DNA from 2 places in the Lactiplantibacillus sp. ME-2 genome. Region 2 is predicted to be linked to the other one. Evidence: a T-box and tRNA genes for the amino acid it is inferred to sense, from the RefSeq annotation. Region 2 holds a T-box; the other holds one or more tRNA genes.

Region 1 (15,515 bases), on a different contig from region 2:
TTCTCAGGTGGGGTCTTCAGCAGTATTATTTATCAAGGGCTACTGGAAGGTGGCATTACGTTGCTCGTGTACTGGTTAGCTTTGACGTATCCGGTTCACGCAACGGCCTCATTAGCTCATGCTGATGCGTTAACGATGGCTTTCGCGACCCTTGGCTTGATTCAGTTGTTCCACGCGTTTAATTCTAAATCCATTCATGAATCGTTGTTTACGGTCGGCTTGTTCCGAAACAAGTTCTTTAATTGGGCGATTCTAATTGCATTTGTGATGCTGGCGATGACAATCGTCGTTCCCGGTCTGAATGGGTTATTCCACGTGAGTCACTTGGATGCTTACCAATGGGGAATCGTGGCCTTAGCTTCCTTATCGATGGTCGTGATTGTTGAAATTGTTAAGTTCTTCCAACGTCGACACATGCGGCGCGCATAACCCATCCATTAGGGGTAAAATAAGGCTAACTAATTTAAAGAAAAGAGTTTGTACATGAAAAAAGCAACGATTCAAACGTATATGCCAGTACTGTCTAAAGTTATCGAAAGTACTGAAAAAATGGGGGAAGAATTAAACCCATCTTTTGAAAAACTACGTCAGGCCATTGATAATGACGCAGTTGCCAAAATGGTTCCAGCTGAATTCAATGATATTCAGATGGAATTTAGCGATGGTACTGAACAGTATCAACAAAATTTGGCACAGTTGAAAAAAGTTGCGGTACCCGCACGGTTAATGGGGCGGCACCGTAATTTGTTAGCAGCATACGAAGCCTACACGAATGCGTGTGCGGCCATGACGGCTAGCATGAACATCGACAATCAAACGATTGATGTGGCTGCTTTTAATCAGGCTGAAACGGATCAAGAGACTGAAATGGGCCGCGTTTCAAATAACGTGCAACGGATCATGAATACAGTCATGTAGGAGCGCTAATCTGGGTGATTGGATTTAGCACACTAATAAAACGCTCGGTAACGTTTATGCGTTGCCGAGCGTTTTATTGTTGGTTGCGGGGCAGCCAACTGTGCGGCCGCGCCGTGCTCGTTTAGCCTAATGGGCTGGTTTTTTCCAGCTCACAACCAATGTGTGAACAGTATCGGTAATGGCTTCGATTGGTAGTGACAGTCAACGACAATTTTTAGATGGTCATTCGGCGCGGAAACTTGGGTAAAACGCGTATAATATAATGTAATGAGATTAAAAGATTGGGTGAAATAATGGATAATCAGATTTTAACGTTAGTTAATCAAACGCTGACGAAGTTTAAACCGCAACAGATCAAAGCGGTTCTCGGACTCATGGACGAAGGCAACACCGTTCCGTTTATCGCACGGTATCGAAAGGAACGTACCGGTAACTTAGATGAAGTTGAAATTCGCGAAATTAAAGATAACTATGATCGGCTTGCGAGTCTAGAGAGTCGTAAGGCAGATGTGATGAAGTTGATCGCTGAACAAGATCACTTGACGCCGGCTTTAAAGCAAGCCATTGAAAAAGCTGACAAGTTGCAAGATGTCGAAGATTTGTACTTACCGTACAAACAGAAGCGACGTACGAAGGCAACGATTGCGAAAGATGCTGGACTGGAGCCGTTAGCAGCTTGGTTATTACGTTTTCCGGCAAGTGGTATTCAGGAACACGCGGCGCAGTTTGTGAACGAAGCGCAGGACATCACAGACGCGAATACCGCGTTAGCTGGAGCTCACGAAATCTTGGCTGAGGCCTTTGGTGATAATGCCGGTTTACGAAACTGGGTCCGGAATTATACGCGTGACCGGGGCTTACTAGTCGCAAAAGTGAAACCCAAGGGTAAAGCAGCCGATGAACAAGGTGTTTACCAACAGTATTATGATTTTAATAGTCCCATCAAGCAGATGGTACCGTACCGGGTACTGGCTATCAACCGTGGGGAAGCCGAAAAAGTATTGAAAGTCAGCATTGATGTTGATCGTGCTGGAATTGACCGGTATTGTCATTTTCGCTTTATTGGTCAGCACCACGGCCCAGCGATTGAACTAGTAGAAGCTGCTTATCAGGATGCCTACAAACGCTTTATTGGCCCAGCCATCGAACGTGAACTTCGCAATGAATTGAGTGCGGCTGCCAATGAACAGGCCATCAAAGTCTTTGGCGATAATTTGTACCACTTATTAATGCAGGCACCATTAAAAGGTCGCGTGGTATTAGGGTTCGACCCTGCTTACCGGACGGGGTGTAAATTAGCCGTGATGGACGCGAATGGTAAGTTCTTAGATAAGCTCGTGATTTATCCACACAAACCAGCTCCAACTGCCAAACGGGAAGCTGCTGCGGGTGAGTTTAAAACCTTTTTGGAGAAGTATCATGTTGAAATGATTGCGATTGGTAACGGGACGGCTTCCCGCGAATCCGAGGAGTTTGTGGCACAGGTATTGAAGACTATGACCCGACCGGTTTATTATGTCATCGTGAACGAAGCCGGGGCTTCCGTGTACTCTGCTAGTGCTAAGGCGCGCGCCGAATTTCCTGAGCTACACGTTGAACAACGTAGTGCGATTAGTATCGGCCGGCGACTACAAGACCCACTGGCAGAATTGATCAAAATCGATCCGAAGTCAGTGGGAGTGGGGCAATACCAACACGATGTGCCCCAGAAGGAATTGACAACGCAGCTAGATACGGTGATTGAGACCGCGGTTAACCAAGTTGGGGTCAATTTGAATACCGCTAGTTCGGAGCTATTGACGCATATTTCGGGGCTATCCAGCACGATTGCCCAAAATGTGATTACTTATCGGGATGAAAATGGCGAATTCACGAGCCGACCACAATTGAAAAAAGTGCCGCGGTTGGGACCGAAAGCTTATGAACAAGCGGTCGGCTTCCTGCGAATCATTGACGGCAAGAATGTTTTTGATAACACGGATATTCATCCAGAAAGTTATCCCGCAGCCAAAGCGTTATTGGCAGCGGCTGGATTGAAGACGACGGACGTTGGGACGACTAAAGCCCAACAGTTGAATCAATTAGATTTAGCGCAACTTGCGACCAGCACCGGTGTCGGTGAACTGACCTTAAAGGATATTATTAGTAGTTTGCAAAAGCCCGGGCGTGATGTTCGTGATACGATGCCCGCACCGTTACTCCGGCAAGACGTTTTAAAGATGAGTGATCTAAAACCAGGGATGCAGTTGCAAGGAACCGTACGCAACGTGGTCGACTTTGGGGCGTTTGTGGATATTGGTGTCAAGCAAGATGGCCTCGTACATGTCTCCAAACTAACGGATAAGTTCTTGAAAGATCCGCGTCAGGCGGTGGCAGTTGGCGACATCGTAACGGTGTGGGTCGAAGCAGTTGATGAACAGCGGCAGCGCATCGCTTTGACGATGATTGCACCGGCTGAAGCATAATGACTGATTTAGAGTTACAGCAGCTCGTTGCGACCATTTCCATGCGTGATTTTCACCGTCCGTTCCAGCACCGCGCTTATTTTAATGCTCGGTTACGAACGACGGGTGGTCGTTATCAGTTGGCCTCGCATGATATTGATATCAATCCGAAGATGCTGACTGATTTTGATGAGGCCACCTTGATTGGCGTCATCAAGCATGAATTGTGCCATTATCATTTACATTTGACTAAGCGGGGATATCGGCATCGTGATGCAGACTTTAAACGATTACTCGCGCAAGTGGGTGGCTCGCGCTATGCACCAGCGCCGAAGCAGGCGACGGCCCGGCCGTATCGGTATACTTATGAATGCCAACGGTGTGGCCAGCGGTATTACCGCAAGCGCCGCATGGACACTCGCCGCTATACGTGTGGTCGTTGTCAGGGGCCAATTAAATTAGTCTGAAAAGGTTTGCTAAAGTGGTACGCTTCCGATAGAATTAGCTTAACTATTGATATGGAGGGATTAAGATGGAAACGATTAAAATTGGTGTGGTCGGACTAGGCACAGTCGGGACCGGCGTTGTAAAAATGCTTCAAGCGCATCAGGAAAAGATTTCAGAAATTACCGGTCGTAAGTTGGAACTAGCCTGCGTAGTTGTCCACAACTTGAAAAAGCATGAACAAGTTGATTTGGGGGACGTTCAGATGACCGACCAAATCGCGACCCTGCTTGATGATCCGTCCATTCAAATTATGGTCGAAGTGATGGGTTCAATTCATCCGGCGAAGGAATATATTACGCAAGCCTTGCAAGCTGGCAAACACGTGGTGACGGCCAATAAGGACTTGATTGCGCAATATGGCCGGGAGTTGGTTCAGATTGCTCGTGAAAATCATCGCGACTTATTCTATGAAGCTAGTGTTGCTGGTGGGATTCCAATTTTACGGACGATTGATAATAGTTTCGCCGCTGACCGGATTCAACGGGTCATGGGAATCGTCAACGGGACCACTAATTACATCATGACGCAGATGCTGACTAAGCATTGGTCGTATGATCAAGCCTTGAGCTCAGCACAAGACTTGGGGTTTGCCGAAAGTGATCCCACTAATGATGTCGAAGGCCTTGATGCGGCGTTCAAGATGATTATTTTAACGCAGTTTGCCTTTGGGATGAGTCTTTCCCTCGACCACGTTCAAGTTCAGGGAATTACGAAAATCAGCCCAGAGGATATTGCGGAAGCTCACCAGCTTGGGTATACAATTAAATTACTCGGGATTGCGGAAGAAATTGACGATCGCATTGCGGTCTCAGTCGGGCCTGTGCTTGTTTCTGATCAGCATCCACTTGCCACGGTACAAAATGAAAATAATGCTGTAATGGTAACGGGAACGGCTGTGGGGAACACGATGTTTTACGGTCCTGGCGCTGGAGAACTCCCGACCGCCAACAGTGTGCTGAGTGATATTACAACGGTTGCGAAAAATATTGCGTTGAATACGACTGGTAACACGTTTAACTCTTATCGCCAGGAGACAGTCTTAGCAACGCCTGAAGATGTTGTGTATCCTCACTTTATTGCCTTGAAGATGCGTGATGTGCCGGGGATGATGATGAAATTGACGGCGATTATGACCCGCGCAGAAGTTTCATTTAGTCGAATCATTCAAAATCAATTAGGTGACGGCAACGCTCGTGTTGTGATCATTACCCATGCCATGAATGATCAACAGTTAGCAGATATCACTCGTGAAATCGGTGAACAAGAGAATATGCAACTATTAGCGAGTTATAAAGTTTTAAAGAATGCGTAGGTGAGGACATGTTAACGATTTCGGTTCCGGCGACTTCCGCTAATCTTGGTCCCGGTTTTGATTCAATCGGTCTGGCGCTGGACATGCAACTAACGCTACAAGTGTTGCAACCTAGTGATCATTGGCAGATTGACCATCCCTTTGGGGCGGATGTGCCGACGGATGAACGCAACTTAATTATTAAAACGGCGTTGCATTTGGTACCAGATTTACAACCACAGCATTTACAGATGGCTTCAAAAATCCCGTTAGCGCGCGGATTGGGTAGTAGCTCGACGGCCATCGTAGCCGGCTTAGTGCTGGCAAATGAATTGACCGGCGCAACGCACTCTTCTGCTGAGCTACTGGAAGTTGCCACTCAACTGGAGGGTCATCCAGATAACGTTGCACCAGCCCTATTAGGAGGCTTGGTTGTGGCGACGAACACTGATGAACGCGTCCGTGCGGTGAAGTTACAGTTACCGATGCTTTTTGCAAGTGTCTACGTGCCTAACGAACCGCTATTGACGACCGCCAGTCGCCAAGCCTTGCCAACTGAATTGGCGTACCACCAAGCCGTTACTGGTAGTAGTGTGGCGAATACGTTAGTGGCTGCTCTAGCAACTCAAAATTGGGACGTGGCGTTACCGCTGCTAGAACAGGACCAGTTCCATGAACAGTATCGGGCTAAGTTAGTGCCGGCACTACAAACGGTTAGAGACCATGCCCACGCTCTGGGATTAACGGGGACTTATTTGAGTGGTGCTGGGCCGACAGTGATTACTTTGGGTGATTACGGGCAACTCGCTACGTTGCAGGCGCAATTGAGCCGAGATGCAACACTCACCGGCCAATTATTCCTATTGCCAATGGATGCAACTGGTGTAAAAGTACAAAAATCTTAAAATAAGCTTGTCAGACTCGCAAAATTTTGTTATGATATTTTTTGTGAGTTGTGATGCGGCCATGGCGGAATTGGCAGACGCGCAAGATTAAGGATCTTGTCGGGGTTAACCCGGTGGAAGTTCGAATCTTCTTGGCCGCACTAACGAATATAAGAATCGATTTCGATAGGTTAAGCCTTGAAGGATCGATTCTTTTTTTGTTGCGGTAAATTGGACTGGTCACGTTATTTCAGGCTTGCTTTTTTGCCAACTACTTCAACTATGTTCACCAAATTTGCCGTACCTTATTGTTTAATCTCATGATTACCAGCATTATAATGAAAACGGTTAATCTACTGATTACGATATTAAGAGAAGGCGAGGACCAGGCATTGATTAGAATGAGTAGATGGTGGTGGCGTATCTTGGTGGGCGGAGTGCTTGTTAGTGGCGTGGTTTACCCCGCACAAGCGGCCGTAACGACTTATCCGATTACAGGGATTCAGGTGGTGCAGACGCGGGTCTATCAGACGAATAGTCAGAACGGTGTCGGTTACCATTTAACCGTCGTGCGTCATCAGCGTGCCCAATTGCGTGTTAATTTACATTTAAAGTATCACCAGCATACACAGTGGACGCGTACTGAGCAAGCTGATATTTATCGCAACGGGCATTACCAGCGCTTCTACTACGTGCATAATGGTCATCAGCAGAGCGGCTGGATAGCTGCTAATCAGCTAAAACCCGCCAGTACGGCGTCGGTTCAACTGCGGGTACCACTGATTGACCAGCTACCGGAGTTGCCAACGGGGTGTGAGATGACAGCGACTACCATGATGCTGCAGTATGCCGGTGTTAATATTAATAAGGAACAGTTTGCCAGCCACGTGCCGCGCAGTTCGAATCCTAACACTGGTTTTGTTGGTGATCCTGCTTCGGCTTACGGTATTGGTCTCTACATCTACCCCCAAGGCTTGTTACCAACAATCCGCCACTATCTGCCGTCCGCTGTAGATCTCAGCGGGGTGGGCCTGCAACGACTTAAAGCACAGCTCACTAAACGTCATCCGGTAGTCGCTTGGGTTCAGGGACTCGATGGTTTTGCGAGTCATACAGTGACGCTCACTGGATATACAACGGCAACTATTAGGTACAATGATCCTTGGCGTGGTCAATCCGGACAGATGGATAACCAAGCATTTGAGACGATGTGGCAATTAAATGGTCGTCGGGCACTGAGCTATTAAGAAATTGATACCATAGTTAACATTAGTTACTGTTTCATAATTTTATATTAAAAATACGCTATTTGACACACAAAATAATCGTTTTTAATACTGTATCACACTAGTGTATCAACTTCTAGCCTGAAATAAGGGCTTTTAGCTTTAGTGTATTTTGGCACGGAATTTGCATATATATAAGTGAGTGCGAAAAAGATTGCGCTTACAGTATCAAAAACATAAATAGTTACAGGCAATTTAGATATTATTTATTCGTTTTATATGACTGTAACGAAAAAATAGGAGGTACAAAGATGGTAAGCATTATCATTGCTAGTCACGGCGAATTCGCTAAAGGCATCTATCAATCTGGATCAATGATTTTCGGCGAACAAGAAAACGTTCAAGCCGTTACGTTGATGCCTAGCGAAGGCCCTGACGACATCAAGGCTAAGTTAGAAAAAGCCATTGCTTCATTCGACGATCAAGAGCAAGTCTTATTCTTAGTCGACCTTTGGGGCGGTACACCATTCAATCAAGTTAACGGCTTGTTTGAAGCACACAAGGACAAATGGGCAATCGTTGCCGGTTTGAACTTGCCAATGTTAATTGAAGCGTATGCTTCACGACTTTCAATGGATTCGGCACACGAAATTGCCACGCATATCATTGAAACTGCTAAGGATGGGGTAAAGGTTCGTCCTGAAGCATTAGCACCTAAGGAAGAAAAGGCTGCTGCCGCTGCAACGACCAACAATAACGCTGGCCGGCCAGGGAAGTTGGAATATGGGTTAGCACGGATTGACTCGCGACTCTTGCATGGACAAGTTGCTACTGCTTGGAGTAAGACAGTTAACCCAACTCGGATCATTGTTGCGTCTGATAACGTTGCTAAAGACGAGCTGCGGACTAACATGATCAAGCAAGCAGCGCCATCTGGTGTCAAAGCGCACGTTATTCCAATTGCTCAAATGATTAAGATTGCTAAAGACGACAAGCACTTTGGTGGTCAAAAGGCGTTGGTCTTATTCGAAACACCACAAGATGCATTACGTGCAATCGAGGGTGGTGTGCCAATTAAGACATTGAACATTGGTTCGATGGCTCATTCGGCTGGTAAAGTTCAACCAAACAAGGTTTTGGCATTTGATCAAGATGATATCGACACTTACCGTAAACTTGAAAAAGACGGCATCGAATTTGATGTTCGGAAGGTTCCAAGTGATGGTAAAGAAAATATGGATAACATTTTGAACAAAGCTGAAAATATGTTGAAGGAACAAAAGTAGTTCCAAGAATATCAGAAAAGATGGAGGATTAAATCATGAATTTGAACGTAATTCAAGTGATTTTAGTCGTACTTGTATCATTTTTAGCTGGTATGGAAGGTATTTTGGATGAATTCCACTTCCATCAACCAGTTGTTGCATGTACCCTAATCGGATTAGTAACCGGACAATTAGTCCCATGTATTATCTTAGGTGGGAGTTTACAAATGATTGCCTTAGGTTGGGCCAACATTGGTGCCGCCGTTGCACCTGATGCTGCGTTAGCATCAATTGCATCTGCAATTATTTTAGTTTTAGGTGGTCAAGGCCGTGCCGGAGTTACTTCAGCTATTGCGATTGCCGTTCCTTTAGCCGTTGCTGGGTTACTCTTAACGATCATCGCTCGTACGTTAGCAACTGGGATTGTCCACATCATGGACCGTGCCGCTGAAGAAGGTAGTTTTAGTAAAATTGACTTCTGGCAATGGGTTGCGATCTGCATGCAAGGACTTCGTATTGCGATTCCAGCCGCTTTGATTTTGGCCGTTGGTGCTACGCCAGTGAAGGCAATGTTAAACGCTATGCCTAGCTGGTTAACTGATGGTTTATCAATCGGTGGTGGTATGGTTGTTGCCGTTGGTTATGCAATGGTTATCAACATGATGGCTTCTCGTGAAGTTTGGCCATTCTTCGCTTTAGGTTTTGTTTTAGCTGCAATCAGTGAAATTACTTTGATTGGTTTAGGTGCAATTGGTATTTCCTTAGCCTTAATGTACTTGGCACTTTCAAAGCAAGGTAACTCTGGCAATGGTGGTGGCTCCAACACGGGTGATCCGGTTGGCGACATTATCGACAAGTATTAGAGAAGGAGGCAAACTGAGATGTCTGAAACTACAAATATTACTAAAAAAGTTACATTAAGTAAAAGTGATCGTCTGCATGTTTGGTGGCGTTCAACGTTCCTCCAAGGTTCATGGAACTACGAACGTATGCAAAACGGTGGTTGGGCTTATTCTTTAATTCCAGCAATCAAGAAATTATATACAACTAAAGAAGACCGTGCTGCTGCTTTGAAGCGGCATCTAGAATTCTTCAACACTCATCCATACGTGGCTTCACCAGTTATTGGTGTTACCTTAGCGCTTGAAGAAGAACGTGCCAATGGGGCACCTATTGATGACGTTACGATTCAAGGGGTTAAAGTTGGTATGATGGGACCTTTAGCCGGTGTTGGGGACCCAGTGTTCTGGTACACGGTTAAGCCTATCGTTGGTGCCTTAGCTGCATCATTGGCTATTTCTGGTAGCATTGTTGGACCAATCTTATACTTCGTTGTTTGGAATGCAATTCGGATGGGCTTCATGTGGTATACCCAAGAATTCGGTTACAAAGCCGGTTCTAAGATTACTGATGACTTATCTGGTGGTATTTTGCAAGATATTACCCGTGGTGCTTCCATGTTAGGGATGTTTATCTTAGCGGCGTTAATTGAACGGTGGGTTAAGGTGGACTTCAGTCCAGTTAAAGTTTCGACCATTAAGCAACAAGCTGGTTCGTACATTGACTGGGATAAACTGCCCAAGGGTGCTTCTGGTGTTAAGGAAGCCTTAACACAGCAAGCTGCTGGTCGTTCACTTGACAAATACAAGGTAACCACCTTACAAGATAACTTGGATCAATTGATTCCTGGTTTGATGGCGTTGCTGTTAACCTTCCTCTGCATGTGGTTATTAAAGAAGAAAGTTTCACCAATCATTATTATTCTTGGCCTCTTCGTATTGGGGGTTCTGTTGCACGTTATTGGTTGGATGTAATACTTGCTTATGTCATATTTAAAGGATGGACTCGTGGGAGCTCATCCTTTTTATTTACAAGCGTACTTTGCATAACTGACAAACTCGCCGTATAATCGGTATGAGGATGGATACGAGGAGGGATTAATATGGTGCAATCAATCAATACTAAGGTTGATTTAGTTACGAACGGCAATTCACATATGGGGTTGACCGATTACGGTAAAATCATGGTCGGTGATAACGGCTTTGAATTTTATGATGATCGCAATGTTCGTAACTTTATTCAAATCCCTTGGACTGAAGTGAAATATGTGGTCGTATCCGTAATGTTTGGTGGCCGTTGGATTCCGCGGTTCTCTTTTCAAACGAAACGGAACGGTATGATTACTTTCTCAGCTAAGGACCCTAAGAAGGTGCTACGAGCCGTTCGGCAATATATTGAGCCTGATCGAATTGTAAAATCACTGACATTTTTCCAAGTCCTTGGGAGAATATTCAAGGGTAAAGGTAAAAAAGATAAGTATTTGAAATAATGACCAATGCTGTCGAGGGTTCTTTGCCGACGGATTGGTGATTATTTAATAGTTAGTTTAAGAAGCTTAAGTATCAACGGGTGGGGTTAGCGCGGGTTGATACTTAAGCTTTTTTAACGCATCAAAAGCAGTATCCGAGCACGTTAAGGTGCGTCATAAATGGAATTTCAATACCATGAAACAGAAATAGTTGTACTGACAAGTCTTAAAAAGTAACTGATTCGGGAACTATGGTAGAATATAGTGTGTTATAGTGTATCAAAACGGATCAGCTATTTGATAGTGGTGAAAAGGAGTGGCGAAGTTGACCAGAAAATCCAAGATTTGTGAATACGTCCGTCAACATAGCGATCGACACGGACTGACGACGGAAATGGTAGCGACCGCTTTAATGATAGCGCGTTCAAACGTCAGCAAGGAATTAAATGCACTGGTACGAGAAGGCCAGCTGCACAAGCTGACAGGGCGGCCTGTGCACTATGTTCCGGTGAATACGACAGCCACAACGGCCACAACAACTAGTGGCGTAGCGAATGGGGCGACGACAGAGCGAATACCGACAGCGCCCGTCGCGACGTCTGTGCCTAAACCGGTTGTAAATGATATATTTGCCAGCATGATTGGTTCGCATGAGAGCCTTGCTAATCAAGTGGAACAGGCGAAAGCGGCCATTCTTTACCCACCGCGGGGATTGAATACATTAATCATTGGCCCGACTGGTTCTGGTAAAACTTACTTTGCAAACGCCATGTATCGTTTTGCGGAAACCCAACAAGTCTTAACGAACCCGCAAGGCCTGATTACATTCAATTGTGCCGATTATGCGCATAATCCGGAATTATTGATGTCGCATTTGTTTGGTTATGTTAAGGGGTCTTTTACAGGTGCTAATGAAGATAAGGACGGTTTGATCCAAGAAGCGGATGGGGGCATGTTGTTCCTAGATGAAGTGCACCGTCTACCACCAGAAGGTCAGGAAATGATTTTTTATTTCATGGATCACGGGACTTATTCACGACTCGGTGAGACGGCGAAGAGTCACCATGCCAATGTCCGCTTAGTCTGTGCAACGACCGAGGACCCAGAAAGTACCCTACTGCAGACCTTTGTTCGGCGAATTCCGATTACGATTCAGCTACCAGCGTTCAATCATCGCTCAGCCAAGGAACGTTTAGAATTACTGAAGGCATTATTGTCATTGGAAGCTAATCGAATCAATAAACAGATTCGGTTAACGGAGGACGTGGTGCAGGCCTTACTTGGCTCAGTCACATTTGGGAACGTCGGTCAGTTGAAGTCGAACATTCAGCTGGTGTGTGCCCAGGGTTTTGTCAATAGCATCGAAAATGACAGTGAAATCACAATCACGATGGATGATTTGCCACAGAATATCCGTAGCGGTCTCATGACAGTAGCCTCTAACCGTCACGAACTGGGGGCCATCTCTGAGTTGTTGGACCCGGTTCTCATCGTGAAGCCAAATGATGGTCCAAAACCGCTTCGTAATAAGAACGATAATTATGAATTACCATATAATTTATATGAGATTATTGGTGATAAAGCAGCGTTACTCCGACGAGAAGGCCTTGATAAAGAACACATCAATCGTTTCATCACGACCGATATCAATGTGCATTTGAAATCATTTTATAAACAAAATCAGTTAGAAGTTTCACCAGAAAACAAGTTAGCCGAGATCGTTGATCAGGACGTTATTGATTTTACCAAGACGGCACAGATGACGGTTCAAGATATGCTGGGTTATAACTTCAAGGATAACTTTATTTACGCTGTGAGCTTGCATGTCAGTTCCTTTATCAAACGCATCCAGGCAGGCAAGCCCATGCGTCAAATGAGTTCGGATATGTTAGCGATGGTGCGTGAATATCCGGCTGAAATCAAAGCAGCGGAGGCGCTCAAGCAAGGATTAGAGGAACGGTATCATTTACCGATTCCCAAGTCCGAAGTTTATTATCTGGCCATTTTGCTCATCTCGTTAAAATCGATGCAGCTTAACGGCAAAGTTGGCGTGTTGGTGGCAGCGCACGGGATGAGTACCGCGTCTTCCATGGCACAGGTCGTCGGACAATTGTTAGATGATTATGATGTTCAGGCTTTCGACATGCCTCTCGATATGGACCCGAGTGTCGCCTATGATCATGTCAAGCGACGAGTAGAAAAGCTTGATTCTGGGAAAGGAATTTTGTTACTAGTCGATATGGGGTCGTTAACGACCTTCGGGGAACGAATTCAGCAGGAGACAGGAATTGCGACGCGAACGATTGACATGGTGACCACGCCGGTTGTTTTGGAAGCCGTTCGGAAGGCTAGACTGGTCGATAGTGATCTGGATTCTATGTATCAGGAGCTCGTTGGTTTCAAAGGTTATTCGCGAATTTCACGGAACCTACCAACGGATAGTCAGCGCGCAACAGTCAAGCCCGCCTTAGCGACGGATAAGACGGCACAACGGGCGATTATTGCAATTTGTGCGACCGGCGTTGGGACGGCTGAACGTATCAAGTCAATTTTAGACAGTTTATTAGCTCAAAACTTTATCGAAGGTATTACGGTATTCCCAATCTCAGTGGTCGAAATGAAGACACGGATACAACAAATCAGTCAAAATTATCAAATCATTGCGGCAACTGGGATTACAAAACCCGAATTAGACGTCCCTTTTATTTCATTGGAAGAATTGCTACAAGGTGGTGGCGAAAAGTTTATTGACCAGTTAGCGACGGGTATCGATTCGCCACAGACCATGGCGGAAGAAAGTCAGCAGTTGACACCGGAACTCTGCGAACGGTACTTAGGCGATTACTTCACGTTTTTAAATCCTAAGAAGTTAACGGGAATTTTATGGGAGTATAGCGAAGTGATTGCGACGCACTTGGATGGTGTAATGACGAATGCTTTTCGCATTGATTTGATTATGCACTTAGCGGGTGCGCTAGAACGAACGGCCATCAAAGATGAAATTTCGGCACCCACCGAAGAGATGCCAGACATTATGGCATCGAAGTGGTACCCACTTGTGCAACAGGCCAATCAGCAATTGACAGATCAACTACAGTTAACCTTCTCAGATGCTGAAAATTATTATATTGTGCAATTATTGGAGACTCATCAGGCAAAGGTCGCGATGAGTTGATACACTAACTTGGCATGCTTTTTGCATGTATCTTATTGAGTAGATTTAACCGACTGAGGAGGGAAAGTAGATGTTAGCATTTGTCGTTGTCAGTCATGGGAGTTTTGCGCAGGGCGTTGTCGATTCATCCTACATGATCTTTGGCAAGCAAGATAAGGTCCAAACGGTTACCTTTCAACTAGACGAAGAACCTAATGAATTAGCTGATAAATTAGCTGCTGCGGTTGCCCGGTTTGACGCGGATGATCAAGTTTTATTCTTGGTTGACCTATGGGGCGGTTCGCCATTTAACGCCGCTAGTCGGATCGTTGCCGAACATACAGAGCGCATGGGTCTGATTACCGGTCTGAATCTGCCAATGCTGATTGAGGCTTACACTGTTCGTGATAAGCCAATTGATGAGGTGATTGCCCACCTTGAAGAGACTGGAAAGATTGGGATTAAGCATCTCAAGTTGTTACAGGACGATGGGGAAGATGAGCCGCTATGACGATGGATATTCGTTTAGCACGCATTGATAGTCGGCTACTCCACGGGCAAGTTGCCACGGTGTGGACCAAGACGGTCAGTCCTAACCGTATTTTGGTCGTCTCAGACGAAGTTGCCCAGGATGCACTTCGCAAGATTCTAATTGTGCAAGCCGCGCCCCCTGGTGTGAAAGCTAATGTGATTACAGTTGACAAAATGATCGAGATTTATCAAGACTCGCTATTTGATGAAGTAAAGCCACTAATCCTAACTGATACGCCCCAGAACATGGCGCGCTTAGTAGCGGGGGGACTTGATTTTAGCAAAACGGGCATTGATATTGGTAGTCTAGCTTTTTCAGCGGGCATGGTGATGGTCACCAATGCTATTGCAATCGGTCAAGCCGAAGCACGGGCATTATATGCGTTACAAGCAGCGGGATTAAAGGTGTTTGCGCAGAAAGTCCCGACGGATAAACGGGTTGATGTGATGACGCTATTAGCTAAAAATGGCTTTATGGCGCCAGATAAGTATTAACAAAGTTATGATGGACAGTGGTGTGTCGGTTATGGGCACCACTGTTCTTTCATTTTGGCTAGGTTTCTAAGGATTTACCAAAAATACAGCCGTAAACTTTGACGGATAGGCTTTTATTGATAAAATTAAACTAATCGAAACGGAAAGTAGCGGGGGTTTAAAAATGCCAACTTATACAAAATTAACCGCCATGGGACAATATGTTCCGGGACGCGTTGTTGATAATGACGAATTAGCAGCCATTATGGACACTAGCGACGAATGGATTCAGGCGCATACTGGGATTAAAACCCGACACTACGCGATGAATGATGAAAACACCTCGGATTTAGCCACCCAGGTCGCCCATCAGTTACTACAAAAAAGTGGTTTAGCTGCCAGTGCCATTGATTTGATCCTAGTTACGACAATTACGCCCGATGCCTTAACACCTGCGACGGCTTGTTTAGTGCAAGCTAATATTGGCGCTGATAATGCGTTTGCGTTCGACCT
Region 2 (15,515 bases):
ACTTGGAATTGATGCTGGTCTAAATTCGTTACGTAATCCAAAACGGCTTGTGCTTCTGTCGCACCACCGGGATGACCAGCATAGACTAGCAGGATAATGAGTCCGTTGGTGACGAGGCGTTCCTGAATGGCTTTTATGGCCGTTAACGTTGTCGTTGGTTTCGTAATGATTTGTTTATCGCCACCTGGTAAATAGCCCAGGTTAAAGACGGCACACTTGATAGGTTGATCAGCGGCAATCTTATCTGCGATGTGTTCATGGCCCGTTTGCCACAGAGTGACTTGATGGGTGAGCGCTGCTTTATCTAAGGCAGTTGTCGTCGCTTCAATGGCCGCTGATTGAATGTCGAACCCGTCGACGTGACCAGTAGTCCCGACCAGATTGGCGAGGTAGACGGTATCATGGCCGTTGCCAACCGTCGCGTCAATCACGTGGTCACCGGGATTGACGACTTGGTTCATTAGCGCGTGGCTATAAGCTAATGCCGAACTGAGTTGAATGAGTGTTACCCCCTTGTTGAATTCATGAATTAGGGCCGCAATCGAAGCGGTCCGTGCCGATAACGCATACTAAAACGCGCACTTATATATAGTAAAACACTTCCAAGTAAAAGGCCACCGATTGTATCGCTGGGATAGTGGACGCCCACGATGACCCGGCTGATCATCATTAACAAGATGGCCGTTATGCCGAGGGCAGTGAGCCAGCCAGTCAAGGCATTGCGGTGCCAGTAGTCAAATGCCAACACGAGCAGACTACCGATAAGGACGGTCGTTGTTGTCGAGTGCCCGCTGGGGTAACTATACCCCCCAATTTGGACAAGTCGCCAAGCGGTTGGCCGTGGCCGCATGATGACCTGTTTGATGAGATAATTACCGTAGCCGGTAATCAGCCAGGTGGTGACCCAAAAGAAGACTGCGCCGCGTGGGTTATGGCCCAGCCAGAGTGCCAGGCCGATAATTAACGTGATTATGGTGATGGTGTGGGGATTGCCAAGCTGCGTATACGTGACCATCGCGTGTTGAAACCACTGGGGACTATGATGCCAAAAATTAGCAAACGTGGTGTCAAAGTGTGTTAACCAAGGCGCCCGTTGCCATACCGCGGCCGTCCAGCCTAACCATCCTATAAATATAAGTAGAATCAAACTGTCCGAACGTTGCCAGGATCGTTGCTTCAATACTGATTCCTCCGATAAATAAATTATTGCCATTATTATAGCATTTTTTATCAGGGGTCCGATTAATGCCGATGATAAAATTTATCGCCAGCGGGGCTTGGACCCTTGAAAAAAACGTGCTGGTTTGCTACTATGAAAACAATAACTTTACGACTCTGAGAAGGAATAGTAGTGGCTGGTGTTTTGCAGAAACTCCGTGGTAGTTGCAAACGGGGATTCACCAATCATGAACTCACCTTCGAGTCTTCCGGCTGAACAAGATTGTAGGTACGGACGTGGTTTCGCGTTAAGATTCCCAAGAGGCCACGGTAACGTGGAATCATAGGTGGTACCGCGGAACCCGTTTTCGTCCTATAAGCTTAATTGGCTTATAGGATTTTTTTGTTTTTTAACCGCTTTTACTGAGTTGAAGCATGAAAATGCCATCTTGAATAGTCAGTTGGAAAGTCGCAATGCTAGCTTTTACATACAAGGCAGCAAGAAAGGGGCACTACTATGGCATACAACCATAAAGTCATTGAACGCAAATGGCAACATTATTGGAAGGAAAACAAAACCTTCAAAACATTAGATACGACGGATAAGAAGAAGTATTACGCCTTAGACATGTTCCCATACCCATCTGGTCAAGGATTACACGTTGGACATCCTGAAGGGTATACGGCCACGGATATTATGTCACGGTTCAAGCGGATGCAAGGGTACAATGTCTTACATCCAATGGGTTGGGACGCATTCGGTTTACCCGCTGAACAATATGCGCTCAAGACGGGGCATAACCCGAAGGACTTTACGGCCAAGAACATCAAAAACTTCAAACGTCAGATTCGGTCATTAGGTTTTTCATATGACTGGGACCGTGAAGTGAATACGACTGATCCAAGTTACTACAAGTGGACGCAGTGGATCTTTGAACAGCTCTATAAGAAGGGCTTGGCTTACGAATCTGAAACGTTGGTCAACTGGGCTCCTGATATGATGGGTGGAACGGTTGTTTCTAACGAAGAAGTGGTTGATGGTAAGACGGAACGCGGTGGCTATGATGTTTACCGGGTGCCAATGAAGCAATGGAGCCTCAAAATCACGGCCTATGCGGACCGGTTGATTGATGACCTGGACGATATTGATTGGCCAGAAAACATCAAAGAGCAACAACGTAACTGGATTGGCCGCTCAGTTGGCGCATCCATTCGTTTCAAGGTTGCTGGTCAACCTGACGATACCGAGATTGAAGTGTTCTCAACGCGGCCAGACACGCTGTTTGGCGCAAGTTACATGGTCTTGGCACCTGAACACGACTTAGTTGAACAATTGACGACACCCGAACAAGCGGACGCTATCAAAGCATACAAAGCTAAAATCGCCAGCAAGTCAGACCTTGAACGGACTGATTTGAATAAGGACAAGACCGGGGTCTTCACTGGTAGCTACGGCATCAACCCGGTTAATGGTGAAAAACTGCCAATCTGGATTGCCGATTACGTTCTGGCTTCATATGGAACTGGGGCCATCATGGCAGTGCCTGCTCATGATGATCGGGACTTTGAATTTGCACAAAAATTTGATTTGCCAATCAAACCTGTCATTGCGGGTGATAATGATTATGACCAACAAGCTTACACTGGCGACGGGGAACACATCAAATCAGGTTTTGTTGACGGTTTAGCTAAGCAACCAGCTATTGATAAGATGATTGACTGGTTAGGTGAACACCATGCCGGTGAAAAGAAGGTCAACTATCGGTTACGTGATTGGATCTTCTCACGGCAACGGTACTGGGGCGAACCGATTCCAGTTATTCACTGGGAAGACGGCGAAACGACGCTGGTTCCTGAAGATGAACTACCATTGCGGTTACCAGCAACTAAGAACCTGGAACCATCAGGAACTGGTGAAAGCCCGTTAGCGAATATCGACGACTGGGTAAATGTCGTCGATGAAAACGGTCGTAAGGGGAAGCGTGAAACCAACACGATGCCACAATGGGCCGGGAGTTCATGGTACTTCTTGCGTTACGTTGATCCGCACAACCGTGAAGCTTTGGCCGATTATGACAAGTTGAAGTACTGGTCACCCGTTGACTTATACGTGGGCGGTGCAGAACACGCGGTCTTACATCTGCTTTACGCACGTTTCTGGCACAAGTTCTTATATGACTTAGGCGTTGTGCCAACCAAGGAACCATTCCAGAAGTTAGTTAACCAAGGGATGATTTTGGGTGATAATCACGAAAAGATGTCTAAGTCGCGGGGGAACGTGGTTAACCCCGATGATATTGTTGACCAATATGGTGCCGATACGTTGCGGTTATACGAAATGTTCATGGGACCATTGGAAGCTTCGATTCCGTGGAGTACCGATGGGTTACATGGTGCCAATAAGTGGATCGAACGGGTTTGGCGCTTAATGATCGATGAAAACAATCGTGTTCGCGACCGAATCACGACTATCAATGATGGTAAGTTGACGAAAATCTACAACGAAACCGTTAAGAAAGTCACGGAAGACTATGAAGCTATGCGCTTTAACATTGCGATTTCACAAATGATGGTCTTCGTAAACGAAGCATACAAGGTCGACGATTTACCAATCATTTATATCGAAGGCTTTGTGAAGTTACTGTCACCGATTGCACCACATTTGTCGGAAGAACTATGGTCATTATTAGGCCATGATGACACGATCACCTACGCCACTTGGCCAACGTATGACGAATCTAAGTTAGTAGAAGACACGGTCCAAATCGTGCTTCAAGTTAATGGTAAGGTTCGCTCGCACGCCGAAGTCGCTAAGGATATGGGCAAGGATGAACTTGAAAAACTAGCCCTGGCGGATGAAAAAATCCAGGAATTTACGGCCGGCAAGACAGTTCGTAAAGTGATCGCCATTCCTGGTAAACTGGTTAACGTGGTTGCCAACTAAGTACCACGACCAGTATCAACTTAAATGAATATCGCTTAAATTAATCGTGATGGTGACTGACAATTGTTGGTTGCTATCACGATTTTTTAACTACTCACAGAACTAATTAGTGCGGTTACGATTGATTTGGTTAAGTGAATAAAGATTCTGAGGACGTTCTGGTTCGGTTTGGGAGACAAATCACACGTGTTTTTGGTGGGCAGGGCGTGTGCAACCGCCTATGCTTAACTTAAAACTAGCAGTAACGTGGTTTAATCAGCGGAAATGGTTATCATGGCGATCATGGCGGCACTCTGCTGTAATCGAATTTGAGACCGCATCGTGGCCGCTGGTAAAGCGTACGGATTGGTCTTTTTTCTGTATCAGCCATAGGGTATCGGACGGCGGTACGGTTCGCCAATAGCTGGTGCAGTTGTCAAGACCTTATCATTAAAGTTCGGTTAAACTCACGCATAAGGCCGGAATTGAATTGCAACTTGTTTGTTTTTCATCTAAAATGATTAGGATTGAATTAAGAAAGTGGGTTACGAACATGTCTGAGGAATCAAAAGCTAATCAGCCCCAGAATGCACACGTGAATTCTGAAGCCGAAGCGCACCAGAAGATGGTGCGCGGGTCGGCTTGGATGACGGCTGGGAGTCTCTTTTCACGGGTGCTCGGGGCGATTTATATTATCCCGTGGGTTATCTGGATGGGCGCTGATTATACGCAAGGTAACGCGCTTTATGCCAAGGGATATAATATTTATAGTTTTTTCCTGCTAATTGCGATCGGGGGAATTCCGTCCGCAATTTCTAAACAACTTTCCGAATATAATGCGATGAATGAATATGCCGTTGGACAGCGCTTGTTCAAGCGGGGCTTGTTGTTGACGTCAGCCTTTGGGATTATTGGTGCCATTATTTTATGGTTTGGTGCTGGCTTGATTTCAACAGCTTTTGGGGGCTATGATGCCAATCTGATTCCCGTCTTGCATGCGTTGGCTATTGCCTTGGTGATTCTGCCATCGATGTCTTTGACCCGGGGATTCTTCCAAGGGTATCAACAGATGGCGCCGTCCGCAATCTCACAGTTCGTGGAACAAGTCTTTCGGGTCATCTATATGTTGGGTGCGACGTATTTCATCATGCGCGTCGCTCACGGCGATTGGGTGAATGCCGTGACCCAATCGACATTCGCAGCATTCGTCGGGGCGGCTGCCAGCTTCTTATTACTCGGTTGGTATTATTTCCGCAAACGGCCCGAGCTAAATGCCTTAGCTGCTCAGAGTGAGAACAAACTAGTTATTCCAGTCTGGCAATTGTTCCGCGATATTATTATTCAGGCGATTCCATTTATTGTGATCGATACCGCAACGACAGTCTTCAACCTGTTGGATCAAGCAACGTTCCAACCGATGATGCGGCTGGTTTACCATTTGGGTACTAAGCAGATCGATACGTTGTATGCTTACTTTGCATTTAATGCGAACAAATTGGTGATGATCATTGTGTCATTGGCGTCTGCGATTGCCGTGACGGTCGTGCCGATTTTATCTGAATCATTGGCCAGTCATAATATGCGTAATATTCGTAAACAATTGGAAGATTCGATTATTTTATTCCTATTTATCATGATTCCCGGAGCGCTGGGGATGGCCGCAGTGGCACAACCACTTAACACGCTCTTTTATAGTTATGATCAAATTGGAACGTTGATTCTGCAGATCTCAGCATTTACCGCGATTGCTTTAGGCTTTTTTACGGTGATTTCGGCGCTGATGCAAGGCCTATCACGCAACCGCGATATTATTCGCTATTACTTGATCGGCTTACTGGTCAAAATCGTGATTCAGTTACCATGTATCTATTTCCTATCAACGGCTGGGCCCCTGGTTGCGACCGCGATTGGGATGATGGTTGCGAGTCTGATGGCGATGTATGATTTGGAAGTCAACTTTGGAATTCGTTACGTGAAGTTATTACCAAAAATCAATCGAATTTTAGTTTATTCGATTTTAACATACGTCACGGCACGATTAGTTGTTTATGGGCTGAACTTTGTGTTGAATGAGCACAGTAAGACGCAATCGTTCTTGATCGTGGCCCTAGCAGTTATCGCTGGTGGTGCGGTTTACGTTTACTTAGCACTCCGTTCACGGATGGCTGATTTGATGATTGGAACGAAAGCTGCTGGGTTACGACGGAAATTACGGATTAAATAGGTGAATTATGCGAGTAGATAAATTTTTACATGCGATGCGAATTGGCACGCGGACTCAAGTACGTCGTCTGATTAAAGATGGTCATATCACTGCCAATGGTGAGCCAGTAATCTCTGGCAAACAACAGATTAACCCTGGCAGTGATACCGTCTTTTTAGATGACGTGCAGGTCCGTTACCAACAATACTTCTATTATGTGATGAATAAGCCAGTCGGGGTCATCACGGCAACGACGGATTCCGCTGCGAAAACGGTGATGGACCTGTTCAATACGGCGGATTTTCGTGACGATCTATTTCCAGTGGGTCGTCTCGATAAAGATACTGAGGGAATCTTGGTCATTACGAACGATGGAACCCTATCACACGACCTATTGTCGCCGAACCACCATGTTACGAAGGTCTATGAGGCTGAAGTAACGGGGGAAATCACTGCAGCTCAATTGGCTAATTTTAATGATGGAATCACGTTAAAGGACGGGACTGAACTGCAACCGGCTCAGGCTGAGATTGTTCAATTCCATGAAATCGAGAACTTTACCACGATTCGAATCATGATCCATGAAGGCAAGTATCACCAAGTTAAGCGGATGGTCGGAACGTTAGGTGAACGGGTCGTCGGGTTACGGCGAATCAAGTTTGGTTCGTTAACGCTACCCGTTGGCTTATTAGCGGGGAACTATCGTGCGCTGACTGATGACGAACTAACAGCGTTGAAGGCGGATGCGAACCAACCCGTAGGCGAATAGTGCGTGTTACGAATTCGGCCACTCTGGTTTAAACTAAATCATTAAGCCCCAACTAACTATGAATTCAAGCATGGTTAGTTGAGGCTTTTTTAGCATAATGTCGTTGGCTTGTTCGTGTTCATTATGGTCCAGCTAGCTAAGGGCGTTCAATCTGACTAAAGCGGTGCATGTAAGTCGGAATGCGGGTACTGATTTGATGCGGCAAGACGACGTACCGCGTTGCAGCGAGGTCATCGGCAATGGCACTGTGCAAGTAGACCGCGCTGAGAACGGCATCGGTGAAATTATGAAATTGACTTACGAAGCTACCAATCATACCAGCCAACGTGTCACCCATGCCGCCGGTCGCCATGGCCGGAGTGCCGCCGGGGTTGAACCAGACTCGTTCGTCAGTGTAGACGGTCGTGCGATGAGCTTTGACCACGGCCGTAACACCTAACCGTTGTTGCGCGTCATGATTGGCAGTTGGGGTTTGATCTTTGATCGCGATACCGCTAAGTCGTTGCCATTCCATTTGGTGTGGCGTGACCACGATGTCCGTGGCGGGTAAGGGGCGGGCCTGCTGTGCAAGCAAGGTCAGCGCCGAACCATCGATGACCAATCGTTGTGGGACGTGCGTCGCAGCGAGAACGGCGGTCAGTAACTGATCAGCGACGGTATCTGTTCCAAGGCCTGGACCGATGACGATAACGTCCATTCCTGCCAGCAGGTTTAATAAGGTGTCCGTTTGGTGATAGTCAATGACCATGGCTTCGGGTAGCCGAGCATGTAGACTCGTGAAATTAGACGGGTCGGTAGCGACCGTCACCAGACCGGCACCACTATATGTTGCGGCCGTTGCGGCCATGATGATAGCACCACCAAAATTTTGATTACCCCCAATCAGCATGATTCGGCCGTAATTGCCTTTGTGAGAATCAGCCGGTCGTTTGATAATCGTTCGGCTAACAATTTCAGTTGTAATAGGTTGCATAAAATGACCAGCTTTCTAAGTTAATTTACTTTGAGTATACCATTTTCCAAAAGCGGTTACTTACGATTATTAAGTTGACGACAGCTATGATAAAATTGAGGTAACAATATGTGGGAGGAATTTAACATGTCAGTTGATTGGAAAAATGAAGCAACTAAGCATCAAGATGATTATTTAGCAGATTTAACCACCATGCTCCGCGTACCGAGCTTTCGTGACGATAGCCAGGCGACGGATGATGCACCCTTAGGCCCTGGTCCTAAGCAAGCGTTAACCACGTTTTTAGCGATTGCGGAACGCGATGGCTTTAAGACCAAGAACATTGATAACTTGGTCGGTTATGCTGAAATTGGTGAGGGGGATGAAACCTTGGCAATTTTAGCCCATGTGGATGAAATGCCTGCTGGTAACGGCTGGGATACGGACCCCTTCGAACCAACCATCAAGGATGGCAAGATGTATGCCCGCGGCGTTTCCGACGATAAAGGCCCGGGAATGGCGGCCTACTATGGCTTAAAGATTGTCAAAGAACTTGGCTTGAAGCTCAATAAGAAGATTCGCTTTATCGTTGGGACAGATGAGGAAAGTAATTGGACTGGAATGAAACGCTACTTTGAAGTTGAACCAGCGCCAACCTTGGGCTTCTCTCCAGATGCCATGTTCCCGTTGATCAATGGTGAAAAGGGAAATGTGAGTCTGCAATTACACTTCGGTCATGAAGATAATGGCGACTTTAACCTTGTTTCTTTTGATTCTGGCTTGCGTGAAAATATGGTGCCGCGTGATGCCGAAGCCGTGGTCGCGACGGATGACAACGAGCAGTTGGCGGCCGACTTCACAGCGTTTCTGGACCAGCAACCAGTAACTGGTGAATTAACGGTCGTTCCTGAAGGCGTTAAGCTGGAAGTTGTTGGAAAGGCCGCCCATGGGATGGAACCACGTAACGGGATCAATGCCGGAACCTACCTTGCAACGTTCTTGACTAACTATGCCTTTGCTGATGATGCCGCTGCTTTCTTAGACTTCGTGGCTAATAAGCTACACGATGATTCACGGGCGAACCAGTTAGGCTTAGCTTACAAGGATGACGTTATGGGTGATTTGACGATGAATGTCGGGTTACTCAGCTTCGACCATCAAAAGGGTGGTGCGTTAACGTTGAACTTCCGTTATCCGAAGGGAATCGAACCTGCTGATTTAACGGCGAAAGTCCAAGCACAGTTACCAGCTGGTGCCACGGTCACGCAGGGTGACTTCATGGTGCCACATTACGTTGACCCTGAAGACCCGATCGTCAAGGATTTGATGGACGTTTACCGGCGTCAAACTGGTGACACGGCCTCACAACCACAAATTGTTGGTGGTGGGACTTATGGCCGGATGATGGCTCGTGGGGTTGCCTTTGGGGCACTCTTCCCAGATACCGAAGATACGATGCACCAAGCCAATGAATTCCAACCAATTGACGAATTAATGGCTGCAATGGCGATTTACGCTGAATCAATTGCCGTGTTAGCAACCGACAAATAGTGATCCTTTAATGGAGGGTGATGGTTATGACGATGGTTAAACGCATTTTAGTCGGCATCGATACGAGTCCTCAGTCCCAATTAGCTTTAACGAAAGCAATTAAGATCGCGGTCGAGCAAAATGCCGCTTTGGATATTGTGACGGTCATTAATACTGAGAAATTTATTGGTGTGACTCAAGGGCCGATGGGTTTTGGCGCAACGACACCGCAGGCATTGAACGAATTGACGGCCGGTCTTAAAGCGAATCTCGCTAAGGCTCGCCAACAAGCGATGGCCGCGGGTGTCAGCGATGTGCGGGTTCACTTACATTCAGGTAATTCGAAGTTATTGTTAGCGACGACTTTACCAGACCGCTATGGCACTGACTTGATCGTTGTTGGGGCCACAGGTCTTAACAACGTGGCACGGGTGTTAATTGGCTCTAATGCTGCTTATGTGATTCGCAATGCTACCTGTGACACGTTGGTGGTGCGCACAGATGCTGATCAACAGCCAGTCAAACTGCCAAAGCATACCACTCGTCGGCTTTAATTGAAATTTTTAGGACATCCGATAGTGTGTCCAGATAAACATTTGAGCGGCTTTTTCAAGCTCGATATCGGACACAGAGAAAACCGACTCAAGGTGGACCGTTATCATCCATGACAGATTAACTGGTAGGACACAGACTAAATAGTTGTTTCGAGAATGTACAAATTCTCGAAACAACTATTTTTTATTCACTCCGAATTTGTTGGTGGGGCGCTGTTTATGAAAAAAATACATAACCCATACGTTATTTTTACATTATGCCAACATTCCCGATACGTTGGTCTGGCATGATTAAAGAGTAATCTAATAAATTACAAATAAAAGGTCGAGGGGATATGAATATGGGAATTACCTTGCAGAACATCACAAAGACGTATGATAAGGCGAAACAGCCAGTTTTAAACGATGTAAATGCCGAGATTCAAGACGGAGAGTTATTCGTGATTGTTGGGCCATCCGGTTGTGGTAAAAGTACGCTGCTGCGGATGATTGCCGGTATTATTCCAATTACTAGTGGAAAGCTGGCCATCAATGGTCAGATCATGAATGCAGTCCCACCAAAAGATCGAAAGCTGTCAATGGTTTTTCAAAGTTATGCCTTGTACCCTTTTTTGGACGTGGCTGCCAACGTTGCGTTTGGTTTACAAGCACGAAAAATGCCGGCCGCGGAAGTCGAGCGTCGGGTCAATGCCGCGTTGAAGATGGTCAATTTGACGGCTTATCGTGACCGCAAGCCGCGCGAACTATCTGGTGGTCAACGGCAACGAGTGGCTTTGGCTCGGGCGATTGCCAGTGATGCTAAGGTTTGCCTGATGGACGAACCGTTATCAAACCTTGATGCGCAACTACGCGTGCGAATGCGGACCGAAATTCGCGAACTGCAACGTAAGCTCGGATTGACATTGATTTATGTCACCCATGACCAAACTGAAGCGATGACCATGGCCGATCACGTAATGGTGTTAAATGAGCGTCACGTGCAGCAGATTGATACACCGTTAGATATTTATAATCATCCTGCTAATCATTTCGTCGCTGAATTTTTCGGTACGCCACAGATTAATTTACTGCCAGTGGTGACGAAAACCGCTCGTAATTTACACGTCGCGGAGGGCTTTCAGATTGCGCTTAACCAACCATTAAACGCGGGGAGCTATACGATTGGTATCCGACCTAATCAGCTAAACGCAGTACCAGTTACTGATGAGCGCGGTAATGGCAAGGTTACGAATGTCGAGACACTGGGCGAGATGACGATTATCGAAGTGCAGGCTGATAACGGGACGGCATTGCGAATTGCACAATCTGGTCAGGTCCAATTACCACTTGAACAACGGGTGAATGTAACCGTTAATGGTAAGATCTTCATTTTTGATGAGCACGAACAACTGATTGCTGAAGAGGAGGGTGTTACTAGTGATCAACTCGTTTCCGTCGATTAAGCGACGCCTTAAGCCGAAACAATCGCCAGATGCGCATGACCAAGCAAATGTGCAGACCGGCAGTTTTGAATTAAAGCGTAATGATAAATATTATGCTTGGCTATTTCTTGGGCCCTCAATACTCGCCCTCAGTGTTTTTGTTTTCTATCCAATGTTACGCACCTTGTATCTAAGCTTTTTCTTGACTAATAGTCTTGGTGAACCAACCGTCTTTGTTGGTTTGCAAAATTACCTTAATTTGCTGACGACTAATAGTTATCTTGCTAGCCTGCAAGCCACTGGAATCTATGTCGTGGGTGTGACAGTGTTCACGTTAATTGGGGGGTTACTGTTAGCGGCCGCTGCCAATCAAAGGGTTCGAGGTATCGAGCTATTTCGAACTATGTTTACCTCGACTATGGGAGTGTCTGTCTCGGTCTCCGCAATTTTCTGGTTATTCATGTTTAATCCATCCGTGGGCTTGTTGAATAAGGTGGCCATCTGGATGCACTTACCGGCAATTAATTGGTTAACGGAGCCACACTGGGCCATGGTGGCGATTATTATGACGAGCGTTTGGATGCACCTCGGATTTACTTTTCTGATCTTTTTTGGGGCATTGCAAGTTGTGCCTAAAACCTTATATGATGCGGCCGATGTGGCGGGGACCAGTCGGCGTTATCAGTTCATCCATATCACGTTGCCAATGATTTCCCCCACACTCTTCTTTGCGGCGGTGATTACGTTGATCTCAGCGTTCAAGAGTTTCGGATTGATTGACTTAATGACTGCGGGTGGGCCTACGAACGCCACCAACTTATTAGTTTACCGTATTTATCGGGATGCCTTCGTTGATGGTAACTATGCGCTTGCTAGCACGGAATCGATCATACTAGCAATCATTATTGCAGCGATTACGGTAATCCAATTCAAACTTTTAGCAAAGCGGGTGCATTACTAATGGAAAATACGATGGCTACTCAAGCCCTGATTCGACATCGAATCGGTATCGGATTCCGGTACTTGTTATTAATTACATTAACGTTAGTCATTATTTTACCGTTTGTTTTAGGGTTGTGGACCAGCTTTTTACCAACGACGACTATTGCGAAAGGATCACTGAGCGGAACCCTTTCTTGGCAGAACTATCAGGATGCGTTTACCAAAACACCCATTCTTCGCTACTTATTTAACAGTTTAGTGATTTCAATCATTCAGATGATTGCTCATCTGTTTTTTGCATCAATTGCCGCCTACGCCTTTGTGTTTTTAGAATTTAAGTATCGGGATGCGTTGTTCTACTTGGTCTTGGCAACTATGATGCTACCATTTGAAGCTGAAGTGATTCCGAACTTTCACACGGTCCGTGCGATGCACTTGTTGAATCACTATGCGGTGATGGTTATCCCGTTCTTAACTTCGGCCTTTGGTATCTTCATGTTACGTCAAGCCTTTCTGCAAATTCCGCGAGACTTAAAGGAAGCCGCTGATGTTGATGGTCTCTCACACTGGCAATTTTACTGTCGCGTTGCCTTACCATACTCACGGATTAGTTTATTGACGCTAGCTGCTTACAGCTTTTTAGGAAGCTGGAACCAATATTTATGGCCAATGCTGACCACGTTTTCAAATCGGCTACGTCCGGTCCAAGATGGATTGCGGCAATTGCATTCGGAGGAAACCGCTACGAATTGGGGACTCGTTCAGGCGAGTGCCGCCATCGTGGTGATTCCAACATTGATTGTCCTTTTCTGGGGGCAACACTACTTTAAATCTGGATTGAATGAAGGTTCGGTGAAATGATGAAGATAACGCGGAAGTGGCAGTGGCTAGCCGGTATGATGGCTGTCCTCTTGGTAGTGGGTGGGGTCGCTTATAGTCGGACCCGTGTCCATGCGGATAGTAGTCGCATTAAAGTGGTGTTTTGGCATGAGATGAAAGGTCCTGGTCAACAAGCGATTGACGCCTACGTTAAAGCGTTTAATCACCAACAGTCCAAATATGAAGTTGTAGCCGAGTTTGAGGGTGGCTATAATGGCGTCATTCAAAAAATCTTGAATACGCATGGGACGGCCGCGTCACCAGCTCTATTTCAATCGATGGATATTTCCACCAGTCAGATGTATCACAGTGGTTTCACGACACCGATGCAGAAATTTATTGACCGTGACCATTACGATGCTGATCAAATCATTCCGGGCGCCAAGGCGATCGTGATGCGCGACAATCAATTGCTAGCAATGCCGTTTAATGCATCGCAAACGGCGCTTTATTATAATAAGAGGGTCTTGCGTCAGTACGGGATTACGCCGCCGCCAGTGGATCCGACTTACGATGATATCACGCGAGTCGCTAAGGCCATCCACGACAAATCCCATGGCAAAGTCAAGGGAATGACAATGGAGGCCTATTCGTGGCTATTCGAGCAGCTGGTCGCTAACGCAGGTGTTCCCGTTGCCGATCATGATAATGGTCATACTGGCAATGCGACTAAGGTCGACTTTACGAGTCCCGCGGCGATCAATGCGATGAAGTGGGTTAAAGAAAATATTGACTATGGTGACTTTATGAACTTTGGTTCGGGTGGTAATGCTGCTGCAAATGAAGCAGCCTCTTTCTTGGCAGGCCATTTGGGTATCTTCATGCAATCGTCCGCGAACACGGGTCAGTTGTATCAAGTGCTCAAAAATGATCTAGGTGTCACATATTTCCCACGGCCGAATGGTCAGAAAGCTAACGGAATCGCAGTTGGTGGGGCGGCACTTTGGATTGCAAACGATAAACCAAGCGCGGTCCAAGATGGCGCGTGGGAATTCACTAAGTTTCTCGCTAGCGCACAGACGCAAGCCGATTGGCAAGCCAAGACTGGTTATTTAGCCGTTAATAAGGGGGCTAAGGACAAGCCAACGCTGAAAAAACTATTCAAGAAGTCGCCGGTCCTAGAAGTTTCTGGTAATCAGATGCTACGAACGAAGCCTAATAATACGAACTCAGGTGTCTTTGTCGATGGTTGGGTTCCCGCACGGACGGCGATTCAAACGGCGATGCAGCAGATTTTTGCAGGCCAAGATATTCGACAATCGTTGCAAACGGCTGAAAATACGTACAATAAAGTGTTAGAATCAAATAACCGTGCAAACGGTCGTCATTAATCGGAAAGAGTTGAAGAATTGTGCCAAATATGTCGTTGATTTATGGTCATCGGGGCGTTCCCGTTAAGTTTCCTGAGAATTCGCTAGCTGGGTTTGCGTATGCCATCAGTCATCATATCGATGGCTTAGAGTTTGACGTCCATCTTACCCAGGATCAAATACCAGTGATTATGCATGACGAACGAATCGATCGAACTACTAATGGGCAAGGGGCTATTGCGGATCTGGCCTTCGAACAGTTGCGTAGATTTGAATTAGCAAATGGAGAGCCCGTCCCATCCTTACAAGAATTTTTAAACTTAGTGAGTGGGGAGCCCGTTCACTTGAACCTTGAGTTGAAGACTGATCGACACTATTATCTTGATATCGAGCGGATTGTGCTACGGATGGTCCGGCAGACTGACTTAATTTATCCGGTCGTTTTTTCGTCGTTTAATCTGAAGAGTTTACAGCGGGCCTACGCCATTGATGCCAGCCAGAAATATGCTTTTTTGACTTCAGCGCGTCTGGGTAATCCGGATGAGTTTGCGACTCACGAACGCTTAGAAGGGGTGCATCTTGAACACTATCAACCTGTACACCATGTTGCTGAACGGGTTTGGACAGTGGATGAGCCAATCGTAATGCAACAATTGTTCGCAGCCTCGGTCAATGCGGTGATTACCAATAACTTTGAGTTAGCCCAACAAGTCCGGGCAGCCATGTAATCGAGCGCAATTGTGCTAGTGCGGCATTCAAAGATTGTCGTTTGGTAATGCGACACTACCCGCGCTACCTAGTTAGCTGGTCGCGAGTCATTAAGAAGTTTCTGTATTGTTTGCTCGCTAGATTGTGCGCAATAAAAGCGCCAGTC

The links. A T-box is a leader RNA that pairs with one kind of tRNA and senses whether it is charged. The one in region 2 lies ahead of leuS (leucine--tRNA ligase), so its partner is inferred to be a tRNA-Leu.
Region 1: it has a tRNA-Leu gene. The T-box ahead of leuS (leucine--tRNA ligase) is inferred to sense a tRNA for this amino acid. The anticodon was not compared.

Annotation. Positions count from the first base shown of each region.
Region 1 is NZ_JAKZEQ010000032.1:17,565-33,079, forward strand. Features, by position in the region: gene MMY95_RS11595 (cation-translocating P-type ATPase) at 1-429, shown strand, start outside; gene MMY95_RS11600 (hypothetical protein) at 484-918, shown strand; gene MMY95_RS11605 (Tex family protein) at 1,212-3,383, shown strand; gene MMY95_RS11610 (SprT family protein) at 3,383-3,829, shown strand; gene MMY95_RS11615 (homoserine dehydrogenase) at 3,895-5,181, shown strand; gene thrB (homoserine kinase) at 5,190-6,065, shown strand; tRNA gene MMY95_RS11625 (tRNA-Leu) at 6,121-6,205, shown strand; gene MMY95_RS11630 (C39 family peptidase) at 6,437-7,291, shown strand; gene MMY95_RS11635 (mannose/fructose/sorbose PTS transporter subunit IIA) at 7,582-8,556, shown strand; gene MMY95_RS11640 (PTS mannose/fructose/sorbose transporter subunit IIC) at 8,592-9,398, shown strand; gene MMY95_RS11645 (PTS system mannose/fructose/sorbose family transporter subunit IID) at 9,417-10,349, shown strand; gene MMY95_RS11650 (DUF956 family protein) at 10,478-10,864, shown strand; gene MMY95_RS11655 (sigma-54-dependent transcriptional regulator) at 11,169-14,018, shown strand; gene MMY95_RS11660 (PTS sugar transporter subunit IIA) at 14,089-14,508, shown strand; gene MMY95_RS11665 (PTS sugar transporter subunit IIB) at 14,505-15,023, shown strand; gene MMY95_RS11670 (ketoacyl-ACP synthase III) at 15,187-15,515, shown strand, end outside.
Region 2 is NZ_JAKZEQ010000021.1:6,003-21,517, forward strand. Features, by position in the region: gene MMY95_RS08895 (class I SAM-dependent methyltransferase) at 1-461, opposite strand, end outside; gene MMY95_RS08900 (phosphatase PAP2 family protein) at 530-1,213, opposite strand; T-box leader at 1,327-1,537, shown strand; gene leuS (leucine--tRNA ligase) at 1,676-4,102, shown strand; gene MMY95_RS08910 (polysaccharide biosynthesis protein) at 4,635-6,305, shown strand; gene MMY95_RS08915 (16S rRNA pseudouridine(516) synthase) at 6,313-7,053, shown strand; gene MMY95_RS08920 (NAD(P)H-hydrate dehydratase) at 7,190-8,026, opposite strand; gene pepV (dipeptidase PepV) at 8,153-9,556, shown strand; gene MMY95_RS08930 (universal stress protein) at 9,583-10,089, shown strand; gene MMY95_RS08935 (ABC transporter ATP-binding protein) at 10,431-11,531, shown strand; gene MMY95_RS08940 (sugar ABC transporter permease) at 11,506-12,471, shown strand; gene MMY95_RS08945 (carbohydrate ABC transporter permease) at 12,471-13,313, shown strand; gene MMY95_RS08950 (ABC transporter substrate-binding protein) at 13,310-14,662, shown strand; gene MMY95_RS08955 (glycerophosphodiester phosphodiesterase family protein) at 14,683-15,369, shown strand.